One region of the Scytonema millei VB511283 genome, then DNA from elsewhere that is predicted to be linked to it. Evidence: riboswitches for the same ligand, from Rfam matches in the RefSeq annotation. Region 1 holds a riboswitch; the other holds the start of a gene.
What was found. Region 1 has a riboswitch for thiamine pyrophosphate ahead of thiC (phosphomethylpyrimidine synthase). Riboswitches for the same ligand answer to the same signal wherever they lie in the genome.
Positions count from the first base shown of each region.

Region 1 (8,945 bases):
ATATGTTAAAGAACAGCCGCTAAGTGGTAATTCTCAATGGAAACTTATTTTAGAAATTCCGGCTGCACCTTATATTGACCAACTACAACAAACTTACATCAACGACCTTGCTTTCATGCTAGCTACGGTATTGATTATTTTAATTTGCGGTCTTCTACTCAGCCGTAAATTAGCAAATCCATTAACTCAATTAGCCACTGTAACCACAGATTTATCCTCTCGATTGCCAACAAAGACTTTTCTGCAATTTCCTACTAGTTCGGTCGTAGAGATTAATTCGTTAATTGGTAATTTTCAGTTCATGACGGTTGCCCTAAATGAAAAATTTCAAGAAGTGCAAGCAGCTAACCAATCTCTCCAAGAAAGAGTTCAAGAACGGACTAAAGAATTATTGCGAACCAATCAACAATTAGAGCGTGAAATTAACGAACGTCAGCAAGCTAATGTGGCTTTAAGAGAGAGTGAAGAACGCTATAGAGATTTATTTGAAAATGCTAGTGATTTAATTCAAAGCGTTACACCGGACGGTCGTTTAGTCTATGTAAATCGAGCCTGGAAAGAAACTTTAGATTATAGTGAAGATGAAATTTCTCGTTTGACAATTTTTGATATTATTCATCCCGATAATTTAGAACATTGCCAGAAAACTTTTCGAGAAGTCATGGCAGGAAAACAAATCTCGGAAATTGAAACTGCCTTTGTCACTAAACATGGTGAAAAAATTTGGGTTGCCGGTAGTATTAATTGTAAATTCATCAATGGTCAACCAATCGCTACTCGTGGTATATTTCGCAATATTACAGAACGGAAGTTAGCCGAAGCTGAGATGATTTATGCCTTAGAAAAAGAGAAACAGTTAGTAGAATTGAAATCGCGATTTATTACCACAGCATCTCATGAATTTCGGACTCCGCTCACGACAATTCTCATGTCAGCCAAGCTACTCGAACAATTTGGCGATCGCGCTTCAGAAGATAAAAAACGCCTGTATCTCGATCGAATCCAAATTGCTACCAAACGCATGACACAACTGTTAGATGATATCTTACTGATTGGTAAAGCTGAAGCCGAAAAGCTCGAATTCAATCCTACACCAGTCCTCTTAGAAAAATTTTGTCACGATTTAGTAGAAGAAATGCAGATGAGTGCTAGTAACAAACACTCAATTATTTTTACCAGTCAAGCACAACAGATATCTGCTAATGTCGATGAAAAATTGCTACGTTATATTTTGAGTAACTTACTTTCTAATGCTATTAAATACTCGCCTAAAGGCGGCGATATCGATCTAAACTTATCTATTGAAGCCGAAAAAGCAATTTTTTACATCCGCGATCGAGGTATCGGTATTCCTACCCAAGATACAGAACAACTCTTTCATTCTTTTCATCGCGGTAGTAACGTAGAAAATATCTCTGGTACGGGCTTGGGAATGTCTATTGTCAAACAGTGTGTAGACTTGCACGGCGGCGAAATTAGCGTTACCAGTGAAGTTGGAATAGGAACAACTTTTGTTGTGACTCTACCGATATAATCAGTTATCAGTTATCAGTTATCAGTTGTCAGTGACGTTACATGTAATGTCTGTACGTAAGTTATCAGTTAATTCCAACTTACGACTTACGACTTACGACTTACCAATTATCAGTTATCAGTTGTCAGTTAATTCCAACTTACGACTTACGACTTACGACTTACGACTTACCAATTATCTTTCCATCTGTTGCAAAATCTGCTCTACATGACTTATGCCTGTGGGGTTGTTTTGTGTGGAGTAGAGATCTTTGGCTTTATGCAAAGATGCTTGTGCTTCGGGCAAACTTCCTTGACTCCAAAATGCTACGCCGAGGTTTTGGTAAGAAGTTGGATCGTTGGGTTTGAGTTGAATTGCTTGTCGAAAAGCGGCGATCGCCTCTGCAAATTTGCCTTGACTACCGAGGGCAATTCCTAAGTTATTATAGGTTTCAAAATTACGCGGATCGATCTCCAGGGCGTGTTTGAAGGCGTTCTCTGCTTGAGAATATTGTTGCAGATTACCAAAAGCAAGCCCTAAATTATTGTGAGCGTTTTCGTACTGAGGATAAATCTCAATTGCTTGATTGAAAGCCGCGATCGCTTCTGAGAATTTTCCCTGTTCGGCTAACTCTACGCCTCGATTATTGTGCGTTGCTGCTGCCTGTAAGTTTACTTGCGGTTTGACTTGCCTCGGTAACGTTTCCACAGCATAGCTGGGTTGCACTCCTAGCATCAGTATGCTGACACCGACAAATGCAGCTTGGAATTTTGTCAAGAAAGCCTGTGGTACTCTCATCGCTACCTTCCTAGCAACTTCTCACCTAATTCCATTGTAGGGCTTAGACAGTTATCAGTTATCAGTTATCAGTTATCAGTTATCAGTTATCAGTGACCAGTGACCAGTTAACAATCTACTACACCCTACACCCCACACCCCACACCCTATTTACTAGCCACCAGCCACTAGCCACCAGCCACTCCCGACTTACGACTTAGAAATTTGTGGCTTTTCTACCGAGGTTTGGGCTTTACCGTTCTTAGCATTACCGTGCGTATGTCCGTTGCCGTTGCGGGGCTGAATTACGCCATAACCACCATGATTGCGTTCGTAAATGACGTTTATTTCTCCAGTTTCGGCATTGCGGAACATATAAAAATCGTGATCGACGAGTTGTAGTTGTTCTAGGGCTTCATTCAGTGTCATTGGCGGCATGGCGAAGTATTTCGTCCGAACGACTTCGCTGGGTAATTCGGGAGTGCGATCGCCAATCAAATCGGTAACAACAGGTGGTTCTACTGCCTCTAAGCTAGTTTTTGGCTGAGTTTTCTTGTCTTGCAGTCTTTCTTTATACTTGCGTAGCTGTCGGGCAATTTTATCGGCAACTAGATCGATGCTGGCGTATAAGTTCTCGCTACTTTCCTCTGCCCGAATTACGGTTCCGTTGGCGTAAATTGTGACTTCCGCTGCTTGTTTTGGATTGATCCTGGGATTGCGGGCTACTGACAAATGAACATCTACTTCAGTGGTTAGAGTTTGAAAATGATTGACTGCCTTTTCTATTTTCTGATTCACGTACTCGCGAATGGCATCGGTGATTTCGATGTTTTTGCCATGGATCACAAGCTTCATATTTAATTCTCCCGATGGATACGAACCAAATTTGTGTTAGGTTAAATACAAAGCAGCAACAATTTGCTGTCAGTGTCTACTTACTAAAAGCCCGAATTCTGGTGTTTTAAGGACTCCAGAAATCAATCGATTGGTGCGCTCTTTGTCACCATTTCACCACGCTTTAGTTTATCAACTTCGCTATTTTGCGATGAAAATTTACCAGTCGCACTTCCTACCGAAAAGGGTTTGTTCCTGCTGATAAACTACAGGTATTTCCCAGTTGGAGGGCGATCTGGGATTTTTCCTAGTAGAATCTCGATTTCCACATCGAGTCTGGCGTGGTGGTAAAGCCTTCCTCCCTGCTGTGTTTGTGTTTCTACTTTCAAGTTAGCACTTTGTATTCTGGAAAACAGATAGGTTTTAGTTCTTTTTAATATCCTTCGCATTCCTTGACATTTCTTGATGTAGTTAATCGCAAATGCAATAAAATTTGGTAAAAAATACGCTTGAATTTTTCTGCGATCGCTTGTAAACATCTCCATGAAACGCCGTCAATGCTATCTTTATAATTACGGACTCGTTTGTTATGCTGAGGCTTGGAATTGGCAAAAACATCTGTTGCAACAGCGCCGCCAAGACCCCGATTTACCTGATGTCTTAATTTTGTTGGAACACCCGCCAGTCTACACTTTGGGACACGGAGCTAGTCTAGATTTTCTGCAATTCGACCTTGACAAAAGTGCAGACGAAGTATACAGGATAGAAAGAGGTGGAGAGGTAACTTATCACTGTCCCGGTCAACTGGTAGGCTACCCGATCTTAAATCTGCAATTCCACCACAAAGATTTGCACTGGTATTTGCGGCAGTTGGAAGAAGTCATAATTCGCGTATTAGCAGTTTACGGGTTGCAGGGCGATCGCGTACCTGGGTTAACTGGGGTATGGTTGGAAGGATACAAGGTAGCAGCGATCGGAATTAAAGTCAGTCGGTGGGTGACGATGCACGGCTTTGCTTTGAATGTCTGTCCCGATATGGCAGGTTTTCGGAAAATTGTCCCCTGCGGTATTGCCGATAAACCCGTGGGTAGTTTGCAAGCGTGGATACCAGATATTCAAATAGAGCAGGTAAACTTGCAAGTTGCGCGATCGTTTGCAGAGGTATTTGAGGTAGATTTAGTAGAGCAGATTACTCATTTCTCATACCGTCAGGTAAATAAACCCCTTTAAGATCTGCACCGCGCAGATTCGTTCCTGCTAATTTTGCCCCTTGCAAATTTGCATCTTGTAGAGAAGCATTTCGTAAATCGGCATTTCTTAAATTCGTATTTCCCAAATAAGCATCATCGAGTACAGCATCTCGGAGAATAGCCCGTTGAAAATTAGCATCTTGCAGATTAGCATTTTCTAATATTGCTAGTTGTAAATCGGCATCTCGAAAATTAACACCTCTAAGATAAGCAGTATCAAGGTTCGCACCCCGAAGATTACTTCCTTCAAGATTGGCATTTTCTAAATTGACTTTTTCTAAGTTGGCATTATTCAAGTTAGCATTGTCTAAATCGACAGATCTCAGGTAAGCATTTTCTAATTCTGCACCTCGAAGATTGCTACCTGCTAAATTAGCATTTTCTAAATTTGTATTTTCTAAGTCAGCATTTTCTAAGTTGGCATAACTCAGATCGGCATTTCTCATATTTGCTCCTCTCAGTTTTGCCCCCCTCAGTTTTGCACCTTGAAGATCGGCATTTTCTAAGTTACATCCTTCACATTCATTAGTAGATAGTAACTGTTCGATCGCGCTATTTTGTTGCTTGGCTAATTGAACGCTGCGATCGCCGTGCCAGCCACTGGAATTGGATAAATCGCTCGGTGTAAGGGTAACCGATGTTGTGATGTAAGTCAGTAAACTGAGTATAGGAGCTAACATTGCGTGTAGAATCCTAAAGCGATCGGTTGGTAATTTTAGTCTAATCTTTTCGGAAATAGACGGTATATATTTCCTACCAAAATATTATTTTTACGATTTTTCGCTTGACTCCAACAATTCTTTAGCTTGCATACATAGAAAAAACTAATTAACTCAAAAATTAACAAACTGCGGCTATGTAGAAGTGATACAATCGACAACCATAGCTAGGGGTGTCTGGGAAACCAGGCTGAGACAGTCCCTTAGAACCTGAGACTGGGTAATACCAGCGGAGGGAAGCTGTTTATGCGAGGAACTCGAAATGCGTACAGAATGGATCGCGAAGCGTCGCGGGCAAGATAACGTGTCTCAAATGCACTTTGCCCGTAAAGGTGTGATGACAGAAGAAATGCATCATGTCGCCCGACGGGAAAATTTACCCGTGGAGTTGATTCGAGATGAAGTGGCACGGGGCAGAATGATTATCCCTGCCAATATCAATCATCCTAATTTGGAACCGATGTGTATTGGCATCGCCTCCAAATGTAAGGTGAATGCTAATCTTGGTGCTTCGCCCAACTCTTCCAACTTAGATGAAGAAGTTGCCAAACTTAATTTAGCGGTAAAATATGGAGCCGATACCGTCATGGACTTATCCACAGGCGGCGGTAACTTAGATGAAATTCGCACTGCAATTATTAACGCTTCTCCCGTGCCAATTGGCACTGTGCCAGTCTATCAAGCTTTAGAAAGCGTCCACGGTAGCATTGAAAAGCTCACTGCTGACGACTTTCTCCACATCATCGAGAAACACGCCCAGCAAGGTGTAGACTACATGACAATCCATGCTGGAATTTTAATCGAGCATTTGCCATTAGTCAAAAACCGAATTACTGGAATTGTCTCCCGTGGTGGAGGTATTTTAGCGCGGTGGATGTTGCACCACCACAAACAGAATCCGCTGTACACGCACTTGCGCGACATTATCGAGATTTTTAAGAAATACGACGTGTCTTTTAGTTTGGGTGACTCTTTACGCCCTGGCTGTCTCCACGATGCATCCGACGAGGCACAGTTGGCAGAGTTGAAAACTTTAGGACAACTGACTCGTAAAGCCTGGGAACACGATGTCCAAGTCATGGTAGAAGGACCAGGACACGTACCGATGGATCAAATCGAGTTTAACGTGCGCAAGCAGATGGAAGAGTGTTCGGAAGCACCCTTTTACGTGCTGGGACCACTGGTAACGGATATTGCTCCAGGCTACGACCATATCACTTCTGCGATCGGGGCAGCAATGGCTGGTTGGTATGGTACGGCAATGTTATGCTACGTCACGCCTAAAGAACATTTGGGTTTACCCGATGCTGAAGACGTGCGCAATGGCTTGATTGCCTATAAAATCGCCGCCCATGCTGCGGACGTGGCAAGACACCGCATCGGTGCTAGGGATAGGGATGACGAGCTTTCAACCGCCCGTTACAATTTCGACTGGAACCGTCAGTTTGAATTATCCCTCGATCCAGACCGGGCAAAGGAATATCACGATGAAACTCTGCCAGCAGATATTTATAAAACTGCTGAATTCTGCTCGATGTGCGGTCCCAAATTCTGCCCCATGCAGACAAAAGTTGATGCTGATGCGCTGACGGAACTAGAGAAGTTCTTGGCGCGAGAAACTGTGAAAGGATAAGAAAACGGAGTCAGCAAGGAAACAGGAGACAGGAGATAGAATGTCTGATTGTTCTCCTGTCTCTTCTCATTTTGGCTATTGTTTCCTGTCTCCTCAGATATAAGACAAGTTTGCCCTCATGGCTTTAAGATCTTTGCAGAACATAGGGTAGGATCGTCTGACTCGCCCTCATTGTTGCGCGTTAAATTGACTAAAAATGCTTTCTTTATCCGAACAAGTTGTATTAATTACTGGTGCTTCTACTGGCATTGGGGCAGCGTTGGCAAAAATTTTAGCAGAACGATTTAATACGATTCGCTTGGTCTTGGCAGCTAGAGATGCAGACAAGCTGGAAAAAGTCGCTAACCATTGTCGGCAATTGGGGGCAGAAGTTCTCGTCGTTCCCACAGATTTAGAACAGATCGACCAAATTGAAGCCCTAGCCCAAGTTGCGATCGCCAAATTCGGTCGCGTTGATGCTTTAGTGAATAATGCTGGCTACGGACAGATGGGACCAATAGAACTCATTCCCCATCAAGCTGCTGCCAGACAATTTCAAATCAACGTGCTAGCACCCTTAGCGTTGATCCGCAGCTTAATCCCCCTGATGCGCGATCGCGGTGGTGGCAGAATTATCAATATCAGTTCGTTGGGTGGCAGGATGGCTTTCCCGTTTGGCGGCTTGTATAGTGGCTCAAAGTTTGCTCTCGAAGGACTCAGCGATGCTTTGCGGATGGAACTAGCACCATTCAATATTAAAGTCAGCGTCATCGAACCAGGACCAGTCAGCACAGATTTTTTTGTCGCTGCCGCCCAAGCTGTAGAATCAACCGTAGCGACTCCCGAACGCACGCCCTATCGCGCTGCTTTTGAAAAATTAAAAGATTTAGAGAAACACACGAGTAGCCGTGCTTGGAGTGCCGAACGAGTTGCAGAAGCAATTGTTAAAGCACTGACAGACTCTCATCCCCATCCGCGCTATATTGCAGCTACAGGGGGAAATTTTTTGGTGTTTATGATGACAAAAGTTTTATCAACTAAAATTGTCGATCGCTTTTGGCAGCGATTTTATGGCATCAACCTCGTAGCGCAAGACTGGCAAAAGCATCGTTTAGGCTTGAAGGATGAAGTATAAATAAATTGGTAATTGGTAATTGGTAGTTGGTAGTTGTTCGTTGCTAATGGCTAATTGCTAATAGTGGTCTTTCACAAGCCGTTAGCCATTAGCTATCTTTACTGACAACTGATAACTGATAACTGATAACTGATAACTGATAAAAAATGGATCTACTAGAGTATCAAGCTAAAGAATGGTTTCGCGAGATTGGTATTCCAGTTTTACCTTCCCAAAGAATTGACCGTCCGCGCGATTTGAAGGGTTTGAAGATTCCCTATCCAGTGGTACTCAAATCGCAAGTGCGGACGGGAGGTAGGGGAAAAGCTGGGGGAGTAAAGATTGTCACGAACACGATCGACGCGATCGCCGCGGCACAAACAATTTTTAATTTACCAATTTTAGGGGAATTTCCTGAAGTTTTATTAGCGGAGGCAAAATACAACTCCGATCGCGAGTTTTATTTAGCCATAGTTATCGATGCAGTTGCTCGCCGTCCGTTGCTTCTGGGTTCTACGCAGGGGGGAGTCGATGTTGAATCCAATCCAGAAGCTTTACAACAAGTCGTAGTCGAACGAGAGTTTTCACCCTTTTATGCCCGCCGATTAGCAGTCAAAATGGGCTTGCAGGGAGATGCATTGGGATCGGTCAGCGCTATCGTGGAAAAAATGTACGGTTTATTCGTGCAGAAAGATTTGGATCTGATCGAAATCAATCCTTTGGGGGTGAGTTCGACTGGGGAGTTAATGGCATTGGATGGTAAAGTTACTGTCAACGATCAAGCGATCGCCCGCCATCCCGATATTTTGATGATGGCAGAAAAAAAAGCTAGCCGTCCCAACGGTTATCCCTCAGTCGCTCAAGTTGGCAAGTGGAATGAGGTAGACAAGTCGGGAAATATTGCGATTTTGGGCAATGGTGCGGGGTTATTGATGGCAACTTTAGATTTGATTGCCGCAGCCAGTCACCGCAAACCATCTGTTTGCTTAAATGTGGGACATGGGAGAATTGGCGCAAATGGGGGGTTGAATTTTTGCGATCGCGTCACCCAAGGTCTAGAATTGATCGCTCAAGACAAATCTATCCATGCGATCTTAGTTAATATTCTTTGTAGCGTGCCGACAAC
Region 1 is NZ_JTJC03000006.1:199,109-208,053, forward strand. Features, by position in the region: gene QH73_RS20440 (ATP-binding protein) at 1-1,534, shown strand, start outside; gene QH73_RS20445 (tetratricopeptide repeat protein) at 1,709-2,311, opposite strand; gene hpf (ribosome hibernation-promoting factor, HPF/YfiA family) at 2,501-3,145, opposite strand; gene QH73_RS20455 (hypothetical protein) at 3,391-3,669, opposite strand; gene lipB (lipoyl(octanoyl) transferase LipB) at 3,668-4,354, shown strand; gene QH73_RS20465 (pentapeptide repeat-containing protein) at 4,314-5,054, opposite strand; TPP riboswitch at 5,253-5,348, shown strand; gene thiC (phosphomethylpyrimidine synthase) at 5,356-6,726, shown strand; gene QH73_RS20475 (SDR family NAD(P)-dependent oxidoreductase) at 6,923-7,840, shown strand; gene QH73_RS20480 (succinate--CoA ligase subunit beta) at 7,987-8,945, shown strand, end outside.

Region 2 (8,945 bases), on a different contig from region 1:
TAATCCGGCGTTCGCGTAGCGTCTCGGAACGAGATTCGCGGCGCGGCACAATGTAAACATCTGGGGCATATAAAACCCGTTGGAGAGTCGCATCAGCGCGATCGCTATCTGGTATTTGTACCGATAACATTTGCCCTTTTTTCGGACGCACGGGCAAGGGTAACAACTCTGACGACCAAGCACCAGATGCCAGAATATAACGATCGGCTGGGAAGTTGCCACTCGAAGTCTGAACGCCAATGACTCGTCCTTGATGCTGTAAAATGCCTTCAACAGCAATCCCATCGTGCAAATCTACGCCTAAAGATTCTGCTGCCGACCATAAAGCCAATGTCAAAGCCCGATTATCAACTTGAGCATCTTCGGGATACCACCAACCGCCCTCAACTGCTTCGCTCAATCCTGGTTGGTAGAGGTGGATTGCTTCTTTATCGAGATAGTAAGCGGGGGAAGAATTATTTTCTTGTAGGGGCGCACAGCCGTGCGCTCCTACATCTTCATACACAGGCGCGAGAATGCCGCAAGCCCAGTAACCCGTTGGTTTCCCGCTAATTTCTTCTAGCTTGCGCGTCCATTCGGGGTAGAGCGATCGCGATCGCCAGCACAGATCTAACATTGCCCCTGGCGGGATTTGTTCGGCTTGAGGTGCTAGCATTCCCGCCGCTGCATGACTTGCCGCAGCATGAAAATCGCGGCAAAGTAACGTGACAGATGCACCGCGCAATCTTAACTCAACGGCGATCGCCAAACCAACGACCCCGCCACCAATAATTAAAATGTCATTTGTCATTTGTCATTTGTCATTTGTGAGTTAGGCAAGAGGCGAGAAATTGAGCGATCGCTGTCACCAGCAGCGCTTTGCCAGCCATTATGTATGCATTTTGAGTTCTTTCCATAAACAGCTTCCCTCCGCTGGTATTACCCAGTCTCAGGTTCTAAGGGACTATCTCAGCCTGGTTTCCCAGACACCCCTAGCTATATTCGCTCATCCTAGCACTTGCATCAGAGGAAAGTTTAAATTCCGAATTCCACACAATTTCCCTACCTTGTCCCCAAAAACCGTCAAATTTTGTTACCTTTACATCACCTAAAACTTTTGTTTGGCAAGCTAACCTTAAGTTGCGCGTGGGAGAATGGGGAGGAAGGGAGCGACGGGTTTTGTCCTGCCAATTTGGTTTGGAAACTTCGCCTTCAACTAACACCGCACAAGTACCGCAACTGCCAATACCGTGACAATTAATAACTTTAGCGCCGCCGTTATACAAGTCAATGTCATGCTTAAGCAAGACTTGTCGTAAATCAGCACCGCGATCGCATTCAATTGTTTTCCCTTGAGCGATTACCTTTACCATCTTCATGTTAGTTAGCGACTTCGCCATCTAGTTCTACCTAAAATCAGAATATCGCTTTCTAGAGTTCGAGCTTTCCTGTGTTTGTTTTTTCCCTATGACCGAAGCATTACCTTCTACCTCCAACCCGAACCAAATCTGGATTTACGATACAACCCTGCGTGACGGCACGCAGCGTGAAGGCTTGTCTGTATCCTTAGAAGATAAATTACGCATTGCCCGCCAGCTAGACCAATTGGGTGTTCCTTTTATCGAAGGTGGATGGCCTGGAGCAAATCCTAGAGATGTACAATTTTTCTGGCAGCTGAAGGAAGAACCCCTCAAACAAGCTGAAGTCGTTGCTTTTTGTTCTACCCGTCGCCCTCATGTTAGTGCGGCGGAAGATTCGCTCCTGCAAGCGATTTTGGCCGCTGGGACTCGCTGGGTAACGATCTTTGGCAAATCTTGGGATCTCCACGTTACAGAAGGGCTAAAATGCAGCCTGGAAGAAAATTTAGAGATGATTCGCGATAGTGTTGCCTACCTTCGCAGTCAAGGGCGACGAGTCATTTACGATGCCGAACATTGGTTTGATGGATACAAACACAATCGCGATTATGCCTTAAAAACTTTAGCAGCCGCGATCGCCTCTGGAGCAGAATGGCTTGTCCTGTGCGACACCAACGGCGGGACTCTCCCGCATGAAGTTAGTTCTATTGTCCGCAACGTAGCTGCATTTATTTCTGTAGGGGCGCATAGCTGTGCGCCCCTACCGATTCCCCAAATAGGAATCCATACCCACAACGATTCCGATACAGCTGTCGCCAATGCGATCGCAGCTGTGATGGAAGGGGCGAAGATGGTGCAGGGAACGATCAACGGCTACGGCGAACGCTGCGGTAATGCTAATCTCTGTTCTCTCATTCCTAACTTACAGCTCAAACTCGGCTACAAATGCCTTGCTGACGCGCAACTGCCTCAAATAACTGAAGTCAGTCGTTTTGTCAGCGAAGTTGTCAACCTTGCCCCTGACGAACACGCGCCTTTTGTAGGGCGTTCTGCTTTTGCCCACAAGGGAGGCATTCATGTCTCGGCTGTAGAACGCAATCCCCTCACCTACGAACACATTCAACCAGAACAAATTGGCAACCGCCGCCGAATTGTAATTTCAGATCAAGCGGGAATTAGTAATGTTGTCGCTAAAGCCCGTACATTTGGCATTGAATTAGACAAACAAAATCCGACAGCGCGACAAATTCTGCAAAGACTGAAAGAATTAGAAAGTGAAGGTTATCAATTTGAAGCCGCAGAAGCTAGTTTCGATCTCCTGATGCGCGAGGCTTTAGGTAAGCGACAGCATTTTTTTGAAATTAAAGGTTTTCAAGTTCACTGCGATTTAGTTGAAGGGCGAACGAATACTAATGCCCTCGCCACTGTTAAACTAACTGTTAGCGGTCAAGATATTCTCGAAGCCGCTGAGGGAAATGGTCCTGTAGCAGCATTAGACAGGGCATTGAGAAAAGCTTTAGTTAATTTTTATCCTCAAATTGCTCAGTTTGAATTGAGCGATTACAAAGTCAGAATTTTAGACGGACACAGCGGTACGGCAGCAAAAACTCGCGTCTTAGTAGAATCAAAAAACGGTCATCAGCGTTGGACGACCGTTGGTGTTTCTCCTAATATTTTAGAAGCTTCTTATCAAGCAGTTGTAGAAGGATTGGAATACGGTTTGATGTTGCATATGATGGCAGAAACAGTTCTCAGTACCTCTAGCTAGGCTAATTTTAGCGATTATTCGTCACCCCATTCAATTTCATTTTTTAGCGCCTGCAATGGGGTTAGAAGCATATCAGCTATGTCAGCTCTTCCTCTAGCTTTGTAGATATCTATAGCTTTTTGGAAATCTGTCACTGCCCCCTGTTTATCTCCTGTTAAAGTTCTAGCATGACTACGGTAAATATAAGCTTCTGCAAAGTCAGGATTGAGATTAATGGCTTGAGTAAAATCGTCAAATGCTTCTTTGTATTGTCCGTTTCTACCTCGCTCGCGCCCTTGTTGATAAAGTTCGTTAGCTTTCATGGCAATCCTTAATCTCTGCTCTTCGTTACGCTTCTTACATAATGGGTCAAGGTTAACTACTTTTCCCGATGAATTAATTATATAGCAACCAGGATAATCCTGAGCTATCACTACATTCTGAAAAAGAGATAGAGTTGATATAGCAATAAAAGAAAAACCGGAAATCAAATGTCTTAGTTTTAGCATTATCTATATTGTGTTAATTTATCTTCTCTTGGTTTTTAGTTTTCAAAAATTGTAAAACTCATAAATTTTACTAGTTTATATACAAGCACAATATTCGATCTAAACTTCGTAGTAAATCTACTTAATTTTTTTCAAAATTCAACAAATCCAGCGAAATTTCAGTGAAATTTCGCTGGATTTGTTTGTAAAAATAGCGTTATTTACGAAATAGTTTCTAAACAGCCTGTGAGCTGCAACTATGAATTACTTACAAAAGTTCGCTATATTTATCGGTATCGCAACTGCAATTAATGGCATAACTTTCAAAGCACAAGCTCAATTCTGTGCTGATGCCTCTCAGACAGCACTAACAAAAGCTCGACTAGATGAAATTGCTGGTAATCAAAGTATACCAGTGGGGCAGGCTCCACTAGCCTTTCAAAACTTTGCACTAGCTACTATCAGACCAGGTACTCCAATTCCAGAAAATAAGCGCAAATTTGCATCACCAGAAAGGGAAGCTAAGACGGGTGGTAAATTAAAGAATGTAATACCAGATGGGGTGCTTTCACTTATGGTTTACCCTCCGCTTTTCCCACCGGAAGAATATCAAGACAGTGTTTTCTATGAGGTTAAAGCATTAAGTGGAGGTTTGTTACCACCAAGTTACGACGAATACCAAATTCTTGGCTTCCTTGATGCTCTCCGCAGAAGCGATGCAGGATTAGCAGGAAGAATACCAGCAATTATTTTTCTTACTACCGCAGATGTTAGACAAATTAGTGCTGCAACAGTGGCAGAAGCTACATTTAAAGGTGTAGGTGTCTGGCACTCCATAGGCTGTGAAATTCCAGGTAGTTTCAATAACCTCCAGCTTGGTCAAGCTTCGCTGAGAAATCCTGAAGTATATCTTATCCGCCTCACCTTTCCAGAATTCATAGGTCCTGGAATGCCTGGAAGACTTTTCCTCAATCCACCAAATTCAGATCCAGATTAATTACTGGATTAGAGATTATCTGAGTTATACCTCAATAAAGGCATAGAGTTTAGTGTTATCATTACTCTATGTCTTTAGTTGAATTCATTTAAATTAATAATTTCATTTCGTTGTTTTAATTAGACAAAAATATGACTCTAGAACAGAAAAGAGGGATCGAATCTATTGACTTAAATCAAACTTTTGTTTTCGTTAAAGCTCCAATAGAAACTGTTGCACCAGCCTTTGTTCAAGTAAGACAAGCAGACAGATGGGAACAGGACGTGTACGATCGCGAAATAGTAACTACAGGTCAAGGCTTTATTGTATTTCAATTTAAAGAACAGACTTGGACATCAATATACAACTTCGGTTTTGTACCAGGTCGTACTCCACTTCAAAAAAAGGATGCTCAAACTCTTTCTAACTTGCTACAAACTCGCACAGTTTACTATAGAGTGAGCGATACGGGTGGCTATATTGGATATGAATTATATGAAAATGGCAACTTTATAGAAACGCTAGACTTTGAAGAAGATATTTCTTTTTACTTCCAATCTCAAAATCGTCAGCTTCAACGTGAAGACATGGGAAGCGTATACTTATTTATCTACGATTTTATGGTTGAGCAAGATATTTATATCCCAGCTATTCGTCGAGTTGAAAATCAGCAAGGTTATTTGCGGCTACTGGGTCCTGAATTGGAGAATTTAGAGCGCAGTGATTTTGAACGGCTAGATTACCTCACGCTAGGATAAAAACATGGTAGAGACGCACAATTATAAAGGCGCACAACTGTACGCCCCTACAATAGAATAATTAGTGGACTGATTCAACTGGTAACTCTGCGCCCGCAGGAGAGCGCAAATCTTCTACCATTTCTTGTACGGCAATTGGTGGTGGTGGAGTCAGGCGAGAAACCACAAGGGTGACGATGAAGTTAATCATCATCCCGACAGTGCCGATCCCTTCGGGAGAAATCCCAAATAACCAAGGTTGCATCCCGTAGAATTTCACCCCGACGATGTAGAACAGGGTGAACAATAGACCGACTACTATACCAGCGATCGCACCTTCTCGATTCGTTCGTTTGTCAAAAATACCGAGAACGATTGCGGGGAAAAAGCTAGCAGCGGCTAAACCAAAGGCAAAAGCCACCACTTGCGCCACAAATCCCGGCGGATTGATCCCAAAATATCCCGCCAGCACCACAGCTAACCCCACCATGATGCGACCGACAAACACCCTTTGGGTTTCCGAAGCATTGGGATTGATGATGCGGTAGTAAATATCGTGGGCGACAGAACTAGAAATTACCAGCAGCAAACCACTAGCTGTTGATAAAGCAGCTGCTAACCCTCCCGCCGCGACAAGTCCAATCACCCAAGGCGCTAACTTAGCTACTTCTGGGGTAGACAAGACAATAATATCGGGGTCAATCGTGATTTCGCTCGTAGTTTTATCGGGCGTTAACTCAATTCGTCCATCATTATTCTTGTCGTCAAAGGTCAATAACTTGGTTTTTTCCCATTTATTTGCCCAGTCTAACTGTCGCACTTCGGTAATTGGTTGGTTGTGCAAAGTGTTAATTAAGTTGTAACGGGCGAAAGTTGCCAAGGCGGGAGCGCTGGTATAAAGTAGGGCGATAAATAATAACGCCCAACCTGCCGAATAACGCGCCGCTCTGACGTTGGGAACCGTGTAGAATCTGACAATCACGTGGGGTAATCCTGCCGTTCCTACCATCAAGGCGAGGGTAGTGAACAGCACATCCAACATTGAGCGATTAGCAAATGGTTGCGAGTACTCCTTAAAACCCAAATCCAACTGAATTTGATTCAGTTTGCCGACAATATCGCTAAAAGTAAATGCCAGTTGCGGGATCGGATTACCAGTCAAAAGATAAGCGATCGCCGCTGCTGGAATCAGATAAGCCACAATTAATACACCATACTGGGCTACCTGCGTCCAGGTGATGCCTTTCATGCCGCCCAAGACGGAGAAGAATGCCACCACCACCATCCCGATAATCACGCCCGTGCTGATATCGACTTGTAGAAAGCGGCTGAAGACAATTCCCACACCCCGCATTTGTCCGGCAACATAAGTGAAAGAGACAAATAAGGCGGCGACTACCGCGACTAACCTAGCTGCATTAGAATAATAGCGATCGCCGACAAAATCCGGCACGGTATACTTGCCAAACTTGCGCAGATATGGGGCAAGTAATAGCGCCAGCAGCACGTAACCGCCAGTCCAACCCATTAGATAAATCGAGCCATCGTAGCCCAGAGTTGAAATTAACCCAGCCATCGAGATAAAAGAAGCTGCTGACATCCAATCCGCCGCTGTTGCAGCTCCATTTGCAATTTGAGGCACATCTTGCCCAGCAACGTAAAAGCCGGAACTATCTTTGACGCGCGATCGCCATCCGATGTAGAGATACAGTAGGAAAGAGAGGGCAACTAAAATAATCGTCCAAAGCTCTGCTGACATGATTTTCCCTCACTTCCTAATCCCATATTTGCGATCGAGCTTGTCCATTTGAAAGGCATAGATAAAAATCAAGACGACAAAAGTTAAGATCGAGCCTTGTTGTGCCATCCAAAAGCCTAGAGGAACGCTTCCAAGTCGGATTGCATTCAATGGCTGTGCTAACAGGATGCTAAACACCAGCGATACCAGCGCCCAAACAATTAATAGATTCCGAATTAAAGCCGTGTTTGCCCGCCAGTATGCCTCTTGTCTATCTCTATCCATAGTTTTATAAATTGAATTTGTGAAATGATATGAATTAAGGTGTAAAAATGCAAGGCTTTGACTGTAAAAATAGCTTAAAACTTAACAATCTAATCGATACATAAAATGTTTGCTTTTCGGTTGTAAGGAAGCATGAATTAACTGAAAAAGAAATTAAAACTTAAAGACAAGTAAACTGAGGCAACGGCAATTTTTTGGTATAACGGCGACTTAATCAAAACAAATATCATCGAGTTAGCAATAGACGATCCAGGGTTATTGTACGGAGCAACCGTGTTTACTACCCTGCGAGTTTATTGTCAGTCACTCGATCGCCCCTTAACAAACTGGAAAGGACATGGCGATCGCCTCCGCTCCAGTATTCAATTCTTAAACTGGCAAGAACCAGACTGGCAGAAAGTTCGACAAGGCGCAGAAATCTTACTGCAAGATTTTCCCGTATTGAGAATCACAATCTTTTCAGACGGGAGAGAGTGGATAACTGGGCGATCGCTACCAACAGACTTGACAGAAAAGCAAAGACATGGAGTAGCAGCTAGCTTAGTATCAGGAGAAGAATTTCATCGCTTCCTACCCACCCACAAAACAGGTAACTACTTAGGTGCGTGGCTAGCCAGAACAAAAGCCCAACACATGACAGCCAGCGAAGCAATTTTCGTCGATCCCAACGATAACTGGCTGGAAACCAGTACGGGTAATTTGTGGGGATGGCAAGACGGTAGCTGGTGGACACCCCCACTAGAAACAGGAATCTTACCAGGAATCATGCGATCGCAACTCATTGACTGGCTCAAAAATCAAAACCAACCAGTTATGGAAAAACCTTGGACACCAGAAATAATCAAAACAATGGAAGCGATCGCCTACAGCAACAGCATCGTGCAACTCATTCCCATTCATACCGTATTTGAGGAGCGAGGAGTCAGGAGCGTAGACGCGATAGCGGCTTCTCAAAGAGTGGAGCGAGGGCAAGAAAAAATGAATCAACTAAACTACAACCCCTATCATCCAGCCTTTGAGCAACTACGCAAATTGTTTGCAGACTAACTCTCAGCGCCTTCCTCTTAGCGCCTTAGCGTCTTTGCGTGACATTATCCTCTCCCACTCCCATAAAGAGAAGCCCCACCCGCCGCAACTGTCACCAAAGCGATCGCCACGATCGCCCGCAACTCCAAAGTTTCCCGCAAAACAATAAAACCAATGACAGCCGCCGCCACAGGCTCCAAACTCAACAACACGCCAAACACCCTTACAGGTAGCCACCGTAACGCCTCTAACTCAAACGAGTATGGAATCGCCGAAGAAAGAATCGCCACCCCAAACCCAATCAATAACATTTGTGGATTTAACAGCGCCGAGCCACCCGTAACAATTCCCATTGGCAACATGACGATCGCCGCCACTGCCATCGCCAAAGCCAGCCCCACGCCTCCAGGTACAACCCGCCCTACTTTAGCAGAAAGGAGAATATAAGCCGCCCAAAATCCCCCCGCCGTCAGCGCCAAAATAATTCCAGTTAGATTGACAGTCAAACCGCCAATTGGAGCCAGCAACACGATACCGCATCCAGCCAGCAACACCCACAACAGATCGAGCAAGCGCCGAGAATTGGCGATCGCCACACCCAAAGGTCCGAT
Region 2 is NZ_JTJC03000002.1:765,945-774,889, reverse strand. Features, by position in the region: partial or broken gene thiO (glycine oxidase ThiO) at 1-790, opposite strand, end outside; TPP riboswitch at 888-983, opposite strand; gene QH73_RS11255 (2Fe-2S iron-sulfur cluster-binding protein) at 972-1,352, opposite strand; gene cimA (citramalate synthase) at 1,447-3,105, shown strand; gene QH73_RS28135 (tetratricopeptide repeat protein) at 3,120-3,593, opposite strand; gene QH73_RS11240 (hypothetical protein) at 3,832-4,569, shown strand; gene QH73_RS11235 (hypothetical protein) at 4,701-5,306, shown strand; gene QH73_RS11230 (sodium:solute symporter family protein) at 5,368-7,044, opposite strand; gene QH73_RS11225 (DUF4212 domain-containing protein) at 7,054-7,308, opposite strand; gene QH73_RS11220 (aminotransferase class IV) at 7,498-8,355, shown strand; gene QH73_RS11215 (EamA family transporter) at 8,400-8,945, opposite strand, start outside.
Region 2: another riboswitch for thiamine pyrophosphate. It lies ahead of thiO (glycine oxidase ThiO); the one in region 1 lies ahead of thiC (phosphomethylpyrimidine synthase).